Regions from separate parts of the Streptomyces sp. NBC_01474 genome, predicted to be linked through region 2. Evidence: riboswitches for the same ligand, from Rfam matches in the RefSeq annotation. Region 2 holds a riboswitch; the other holds the start of a gene.
The links. A riboswitch is a leader RNA that binds a small molecule or an ion and turns the genes downstream of it on or off. The one in region 2 is predicted to bind ZMP and ZTP.
Positions count from the first base shown of each region.

Region 1: another riboswitch for ZMP and ZTP. It lies ahead of OG758_RS21765 (glycine hydroxymethyltransferase); the one in region 2 lies ahead of OG758_RS04955 (bifunctional 5,10-methylenetetrahydrofolate dehydrogenase/5,10-methenyltetrahydrofolate cyclohydrolase).

Region 1 covers NZ_CP109449.1:4,763,769-4,767,982, forward strand. Annotated here, with positions in the region: gene OG758_RS21760 (hypothetical protein) at 1-27, shown strand, start outside; gene OG758_RS21765 (glycine hydroxymethyltransferase) at 108-1,556, opposite strand; ZMP/ZTP riboswitch at 1,618-1,704, opposite strand; gene rocD (ornithine--oxo-acid transaminase) at 1,822-3,048, shown strand; gene OG758_RS21775 (hypothetical protein) at 3,208-4,053, shown strand; gene pdxR (MocR-like pyridoxine biosynthesis transcription factor PdxR) at 4,106-4,214, opposite strand, start outside.
Region 2 covers NZ_CP109449.1:1,011,128-1,015,341, reverse strand. Annotated here, with positions in the region: gene yczR (MocR-like transcription factor YczR) at 1-340, shown strand, start outside; gene OG758_RS04960 (hypothetical protein) at 365-943, shown strand; gene OG758_RS04955 (bifunctional 5,10-methylenetetrahydrofolate dehydrogenase/5,10-methenyltetrahydrofolate cyclohydrolase) at 891-1,769, opposite strand; ZMP/ZTP riboswitch at 1,792-1,882, opposite strand; partial or broken gene OG758_RS04950 (MmyB family transcriptional regulator) at 1,869-2,099, opposite strand; gene OG758_RS04945 (NAD(P)H-dependent oxidoreductase) at 2,109-2,564, shown strand; gene OG758_RS04940 (DUF1731 domain-containing protein) at 2,652-3,629, shown strand; gene OG758_RS04935 (SDR family NAD(P)-dependent oxidoreductase) at 3,663-4,214, opposite strand, start outside.

The DNA.
Region 1 (4,214 bases), 3.8 Mb from region 2:
CCACGGCAGCAGCTGATCGATTCCTGAGGGTCGCTCTCCAGCTCTCACGGCTGGGGGAGCGCACTGACCGGCCCGTCGGTGCGGCCGGTGACGGGCCGGTCAAGCGATCAGGTGAGGTCGATCTCCGGGTAGAGCGGGAAGCCGCTCAGCAGGTCGGACGCTCGCGCGGAGACCTCGTCGGAGATCTTCTCGTCCAGGACGTGCTGCGCCTTGGAGGGCGCGCCCTTGCTGGTGGTGCCCGCTTCGGCGGCGGTGAGCACGCGGTCGATGAGGCCGGCGACCTCGTCCATCTCCGCGGTGCCCAGGCCACGGGTGGTCAGGGCAGGGGTGCCGATACGAATGCCGGACGTGTACCAGGCGCCGTTCGGGTCGGAGGGGATGGAGTTGCGGTTGGTGACGATGCCGGAGTCGAGGAGCGCGTTCTCGGCCTGGCGGCCGGTGAGCTCGTAGGAGGTGGCGACATCGATCAGGTTGAGGTGGTTGTCCGTGCCGCCCGTGACGAGGGTGGCGCCACGGCGGGTCAGGCCCTCGGCGAGGGCACGGGCGTTGTCGACGACGGACTGGGCGTAGTCGCGGAACTCGGGACGGCGGGCCTCTGCCAGGGCGACGGCCTTGGCGGCCATGACGTGCGGCAGCGGACCGCCGAGGACCATCGGGCAGCCGCGGTCGACCTGGTCGGCGAGCGAGTCGTCGCAGAGCACCATGCCGCCGCGCGGGCCGCGCAGCGACTTGTGCGTCGTGGTGGTGACGATCTGGGCGTGCGGCACCGGGTCGAAGTCGCCGGTGAGGACCTTGCCGGCGACCAGGCCCGCGAAGTGCGCCATGTCGACCATGAGGGTCGCCCCGACCTCGTCGGCGATCTCGCGCATGATGCGGAAGTTCACCAGGCGGGGGTACGCGGAGTAGCCGGCCACGATGATCAGCGGCTTGAAGTCGCGGGCCATGGCGCGCAGGGCTTCGTAGTCGACGAGGCCGGTCTGCGGATCGGTGCCGTAGCTGCGCTGGTCGAACATCTTGCCGGAGATGTTCGGGCGGAAGCCGTGGGTGAGGTGGCCGCCGGCGTCCAGGGACATGCCGAGCATGCGCTGGTTGCCGAAGGCCTGACGGAGCTCGGCCCAGTCGGCGTCGGAGAGGTCGTTCACGTTGCGGACGCCGGCCAGCTCCAGGGCGGGTGCCTCGACGCGCTGGGCGAGGACGGCCCAGAAGGCGACGAGGTTGGCGTCGATACCGGAGTGCGGCTGTACATAGGCGTGGCGGGCGCCGAAGAGCTCGCGGGCGTGTTCGGCGGCGAGGGCCTCGACGGTGTCGACGTTGCGGCAGCCGGCGTAGAAGCGGCGGCCGACGGTGCCCTCGGCGTACTTGTCGCTGAACCAGTTACCCATCGCGAGGAGGGTGGCCGGGGACGCGTAGTTCTCGCTGGCGATCAGCTTGAGCATCTCGCGCTGGTCGGCGATCTCCTGGCCGATGGCGTCGGCCACGCGGGGCTCGACAGCCCGGATCACGTCGAGGGCGCTGCGGAACGCTACGGATTCGGTGGAGAGGGTGGGCTCTGACATGACTGACCTCCGGACGGATGGGACCTCCCCTGCTCGAGCGAGGTCGAGAGCAGGAGGTTCACGGGTCGGCCCAGGCGCACGGCACACAGTTCACAGGCCGCTCCCCGATGGTCGGTCCCATCCCAGCGCGCCAGTCACGGCCCTGCGGGCCACACTACCGGGCGCGCCGCAGGACGAGGTTTCCAGGTCCACGATGCGAGCGACGATAGGAAGAGGCCACAAGCCCACGTCTTCGCGCCATCAGAGCTGTAAGAACGGAGATCCCGTGACTGCTGTGACTCCTCCGAATGCCGCAACGGAAGCCTTCATCACCGCGTCCGAAGCGCACAGTGCGCACAACTACCATCCGCTGCCCGTCGTGGTCGCCACGGCGGAGGGCGCGTGGATGACGGATGTCGAAGGGCGCCGGTACCTCGACATGCTCGCAGGCTACTCAGCGCTCAACTTCGGCCATGGGAACCAGCGGCTCATCGAGGCCGCCAAGGCGCAGCTGGAGCGGGTGACGCTGACGTCCCGCGCCTTTTATCACGATCGGTTCTCCGCATTCTGCACCCAGCTCGCGGAGCTGTGCGGCATGGACATGGTGCTGCCGATGAACACAGGGGCGGAGGCGGTCGAGACCGCCGTAAAGACGGCGAGGAAGTGGGGGTACCAGGTCAAGGGGGTGCTCGACGGCAGAGCGAAGATCGTCGTGGCGGGCAACAACTTCCACGGACGCACCACGACGATCGTCAGCTTCTCCACGGACCATGAGGCGCGCGCGGACTTCGGTCCTTACACGCCGGGGTTCGAGATCGTGCCGTACGGCGATCTGACGGCGCTGCGCGGCGCTGTCACCGAGAACACCGTCGCGGTGCTGCTCGAACCGATCCAGGGCGAGGCCGGTGTCCTCGTACCGCCGGCCGGATATCTTCCGGCGGTAAGGGAGTTGACCCGCGAGCGGAACGTGCTGTTCATCGCGGACGAGATCCAGTCGGGGCTCGGGCGGACGGGGCGGACGTTCGCCTGTGAGCACGAGGGCGTGGTGCCTGACATGTACGTGCTGGGCAAGGCGCTCGGCGGTGGGGTCGTGCCGGTGTCGGCGGTGGTGTCCAGCCGCGAGGTGCTCGGGGTGTTCAAGCCGGGCGAGCACGGATCGACGTTCGGCGGGAATCCGCTGGCGTGTGCGGTGGCGCTCGAGGTCATCGCGATGCTGCGCACCGGGGAGTTCCAGCAGCGGGCGGCCGAGCTGGGCGAGCATCTCCACGCGGAGCTCGGGCTGCTGACGGGCACGGGCAAGGTGACGCAGGTGCGGGGACGCGGGCTGTGGGCGGGGGTCGACATCGATCCGTCGTACGGGACGGGAAGAGAGATCTCGGAGAAGTTGATGGCCAAGGGCGTCCTGGTCAAGGACACCCACGGCAGCACGATCAGGATCGCTCCCCCTCTGATGATCAGTAAGGAGGACCTGGACTGGGGGCTCGACCAGCTCCGGGCGGTCCTGGCGGTCTGACGGCGGTGCGCCTCCGGCGCACGGGCGGCCGACTCGTGGTCCGGCCACTCACGGGAGCACCACCGGACGGGGAGCCGCTCACGGAGCCACCGGAGCAGGAATCGCTCACGGGCCGGTCGGCGTAGGCACACCCTCTACAGTCGCTTTGTGCTTCTTGGAATGCTTTGCGCGCTCGGGGCGGCGGCCTGTTTCGGTACGGCTTCCGTGTTGCAGGCGATGGCCGCGCGGGCCGCGGAGCCGGGGTCGGGGTCCGGTGTCGACGCCGCGCTGTTGCTGCGGGCGCTGCAGCAGTGGCGTTATGTCGCCGGGCTGGGGCTCGACCTGCTCGGGTTCGTGTTGCAGGTCGTGGCGCTGCGATCCATTCCGATCTACGCCGTCGGGGCCGCGCTCGCCGCGAGCCTGGCGGTGACGGCGGTGGTCTCCACGCGGCTGCTGGACGTACGGCTGAGCGGCGTCGAGTGGGGCGCTGTCGGGGTGGTGGTGGCGGGGCTCGCGATGTTGGGGCTGGCGTCGGGGGCGGAGGGAGCGCAGGCCGGCTCGGACGCGCTGCGGTACGCGATGCTGGGGACGGCGCTCGGGGTGCTGTTGATCGGGGCGGTGGCCGGGCGGCTGCCGGGGCGGGGCCGGGCGCTCGCGCTGGGGCTCGGCTCGGGTTTCGGGTTCGGGGTGGTGGAGGTGTCGGTACGGCTCATCGACGACGTGTCGCCCGGCGCGCTGCTGAGCAATCCGGCGACGTATGCACTGCTGCTCGGTGGGGGTGCGGCGTTTCTGCTGCTGACCTCGGCGTTGCAGAAGGGGTCGGTGACTACGGCCACTGCGGGGATGGTCGTGGGCGAGACGGTGGGGCCGGCGCTGGTCGGGGTGATCTGGCTCGGGGACCGCACGCGCGAGGGGCTGGGCTGGCTGGCGGCTCTCGGCTTCGTGGTGGCCGTGGCGGGGGCGTTGGCGCTGGCGCGCTTCGGGGAGGCGCCGGTGGAGGACGCGTCCACACCGGCCCGGGTCTGACCCGAACCCGGGCCGACCCGACCCGAGACGCCTGCCGCCCGATGCCGGTCCCCTACGGCAGCGCCCGGCACAAGGCCTCCAGCGCGCTGGTCCAGGCGTGATCCGGTGGGGTTCCGTAGCCGACCACCAGGGCGTCCAGCGGTGGTTCGGTGGTGGCTTCG
Region 2 (4,214 bases):
ACTCGAGCAACTACGGTTGCAGCGCGCCGCGTTGGTCGCCGCACTGACGGAACACATGCCGCAATGGTCCTGGCAACTGCCGCCCGGTGGCTTGTCGTTGTGGGTCGACCTGGGTGAACCGGTGGCCTCCGCGCTGTCCGAACGAGCCCTCGACAACGGCGTCCGGATCGAGAGCGGCGCCTGCTTCGCCACCGACCCCGGCATCTTCGAGCAGCGGATGCGCATCCCGTACACGACCCCGGCGGACACCCTGCGCGAAGCCGTCCACCGCATGGCGACCGCGCTCGCCGCCGGCCTTCCTGCGGCGTGCGCCGCGCGACGGCCGCACTGGGTCGCCTGAGCATCGGAGGGCGAGGGAGATCGCGTGATGGTGTACGGAGGCGAGCGTCCTGGGACCGGTCCGCTCTTTCGCCTCGCAGGGCGTGGGTCCCACTACCCGGGCCGCCCCGTCGAGGATCTGTGGATCGCCCTCGACAGAGATGCGGGCGGCGGCTGGTGGTTCGACGGGTACTTCTTCGGGCGCCTGCCACTGGGTCAAGGCGCGCCGCGGGCCGCCGAGTTCGCCCGGTGGCTCCTCGCGGCGCCGCCTACGGGCCCGTACGAGTGGGAGTTCACGCTGATCGACCGTGAACCGCAGGCCGGATCCCCGTGGATCGCCGCCGGCACGCTGCTGACCGTCGAGTTCCTCCTGGGGCGCGAGGAAGCCGACGGTCCCGAGTATCTCCAGATGCTGCCGTCGGGGGAGACGGCCGTGCGGCACCTCGGCTTCGAGGTGTGCGCACCGCTGGAGTGCGAGCCGCTGCCGCGCACCGCCCTCGAGGTGGCGGCCGCCGGACTCCTCGACGCCGCCACCGACCAGGGATCCCGGATGCTCGATCGGCGCGGTCCTGTCAGACGAGTGCGCGATCTAGGTCCGCGCCGAGCTGGTGGTACGCCGCGGTGACGGTCTGGGCCAGGAGGACGGCGATGGTCATGGGGCCCACCCCGCCGGGGACGGGAGTGATCAGGCGGGCCCGCTCGGCCGCGGTGTCGAAGTCGACGTCGCCGACGTTGCCCGCGTTGTAGCCCGCGTCGATGACGACCGCGCCGGGCTTGATGTCCTCGCCGCGGATGAGCCGGGGCCGTCCCACGGCCGCCACCACGATGTCCGCCTCCCTCACGTACGCGCTCAGGTCGGCCGTGCGGGAGTGGCAGTACGTCACCGTGGCGTCCCGGGCGAGCAGAAGCATCCCGGCCGGCTTGCCGAGGATCGCGCTCCGGCCCACGACGACGGCATGCCGCCCCGCGACATCGACGTCGTACTCGTCGAGGAGCCGCATGATTCCGCCCGGTGTGCAGGAGACGAATCCGGGCAGCCCGAAGGCCATCGCGCCGAACGAGGTCATGGTGACGCCGTCGACGTCCTTCTCCGGTGCGATGGCCTCGAACGCCGCGCGTTCGTCGATGTGCGGGCCCACGGGGTGCTGGAGCAGGATGCCGTGCACCGACGCGTCCTGCGACAGCTCGCGGAGGGCGGCGACCAGCTCCGCGGTCGTCGTTCCGGCGGGGAGCTGGACGCGCCGCGACTCGATGCCGGCCTTGGCGCAGCGGGCCTGCTTCATACGGACGTAGGTGACGGAGGCGGGATCCTCGCCCACCAGTACGGTCGCGAGGCAGGGCGCCGAGCCCGTACGCCTCACCAGCTCCGCCGCTCTGCCCGCGGACTCCTCGACGAGGCGCCGGGCCGTACCGGTGCCGTCCATGAGGTGGGCTGTCTGTGTCGGGGACATGGTCGCCTCCCAGGCGTCATTGACCATTCGCCCAGGCGCACGGCATACGTCGACCCTTTGGTCAGGCCGCTCCCCGGTGGTTCTCCACCTCAGCGCCAGTCACGGCCTGTCCGCCACTGTAACGGTTTCGGTCAGCCATGTGAGAGCCGTGGCCTCCGCGCTACCCTCCTCGGTGCTGAAGACGTGCACGACCGGGCCCGTCTCGCCGGGCGCGGCCGGTACGTGCAGTGTCTCGAAGTCCAGGGTGAGCAGCCCGGCCACCGGGCGCCTCAGGCGCGTGCGCCCCGCCGCGCGCATCACGACCTCGCCGCTGTCCCGGATACGCCTGAACTCCGCACTGTGAGCGGTGTCAAGGGATGGATCGACCGGGTCTTCACGAGCGGCTTCGCGTACGGCACCGCGGTCCCGCCGCCGTACGGCGAAAGCTCCCTGACGGGCAGGCTGGCGCTCGTGTCGGTGACCGTCGGCGCGCGCGAGTCGGCGATCTCCGATCGAGGCATCCACGGAAGTCTCGAGGACGTCCTGCACCCCATGCGGCACGGCCTGTTCTGGTTCACGGGCATGAACCCGCTGGAGCCGTTCGCGGTGTACAGCTCGAACGAGCTCCCAGACGACCGCTTCGTCAGGGCGCGGACGGAGTTCGCCCGACGGCTCGGCACTCTTCACGGCCACGCCGGTCCCCTTCCGGTCGCTCGCGGGCGGGGGCTACGACCACGACATGCGGCTCCTGCCTGGGGTGGAGACGCCGGGCACGAGGGGACTCGACTCGACCTGCACGTCAGCGACCGGGTCTGAGGGCCATCTTGCCCAGCTACCCCTCTCCCTATTTGAACGCGTTCAAATATCTGCGGTAAGGTGGTGCCGACACGATGAGGGGGCTCCATGAAGATCGTGACACCCGGCGGCACCGGACAGGTAGGGACGATCCTGAAGCGTGAACTGGCCGAAGCGGGACACGAAGTAGTGGTCCTCACGCGGCGGCCGGTGCGCGACGGGGAGACGCGCTGGGACGGCGAGACCCTGGGCCCTTGGGCCGACGTCGTCGACGGCAGCGACGTCGTGATCAACCTCGCCGGACGCGGCGTCAGTTGCCGTTACACCCCCGCCAACCTCCGGGCCATGATGGACTCGCGCGTGCGGTCCGCCGAGATCGTCGGCGAGGCCATCGCCGCCGCCGCGCGACCTCCGAGGGTATGGCTGCAGATGAGTACGGCGACCATCTACGCCCACGGCTTCGCCGCGCCGAACGACGAGGCGACCGGCCTGCTCGGCGGCTACGAGGCCGGCGTCCCGGGCTACTGGGGCTACAGCGTCGAGATCGCCAAGGCGTGGGAGCGGGCGCAGGAGCAGGCGGACACCCCGCACACCCGCAAGGTCGCCCTGCGCTCCGCGATGGTGATGAGCCCCGATCGCGGCGGCGTCTTCGACATCCTCCTTCGTCTGGCCAGGCTCGGCCTCGGCGGTCCGGTCGCGGGCGGCGGCCAGTACGTGTCCTGGATCTACGACCGTGACTTCGCCCGAGCGGTCCGGTTCCTGATCGAACGCGACGACCTGGACGGGCCCGTGAACCTCGCCGCCCCAGAGCCACTGCCGCAGCGTGACTTCATGCGTGCGCTTCGTACGGCATGGGGCGTTCCGGTGGGCCTGCCCGCGACGAAGTGGATGGCCGAACTCGGCGCGTTCGCACTCCGCTCGGACACCGAACTCCTTCTGAAGAGCCGCCGCGTAGTCCCGGGCCGGCTGCTCGACGCGGGCTTCTCCTTCGACCACGCCGCCTGGCCCGATGCCGCCGCCAACCTCGCGCGACGTGTACGCGGGGGACGTGACGTCACGCGGGACATGGCGGACGGGCTGGTGTGAGGCGGGGGCGCCTCCGTCGGGCGGCCTGCGTCGTCACCAGGGGAGCGGCCCCTCCGCGGCGACGTACGCGCCGGTCGGGCCGTCGGGTCCCAGCTGAGCCATGCGCACGATGATCTCGGCGCCCTCCTCGACGGTCTGGATGCCGGTGTGGGCGTTCAGGTCCGTCGCGGTGTAACCGGGCTCGACCGCGTTGATCCGCATGCCGGGGAACGCCTTCGCGTACTGCACGGTGATCATGTTCACCGCCGTCTTCGACGCCGGGTAGGCGACTCCGGGGTACGCGTGGGTCGGCGTACCCGCGTCGGTGACCCGGGCCAGCGAGGCCAGGCCGCTGCTCAGGTTGACCACGACCGGTGCGTCGGACTTCTGCAGCAGGGGCAGGAACGCGTGGGTGACACGTACGACGCCGAAGACGTTCGTCTCGAAGGTCGACCGCATCTCGTCGGCGGTCACGTCCGCGGCGCCGATCACGCCGCCGTCGGGGGTCCGGCCCTCGATGCCGGCGTTGTTGATCAGCACGTCAAGGCCGCCGTCGGCCTCGATCGCCTTGGCGGCGGCTGCGACGGACGCGTCGTCCGTGACGTC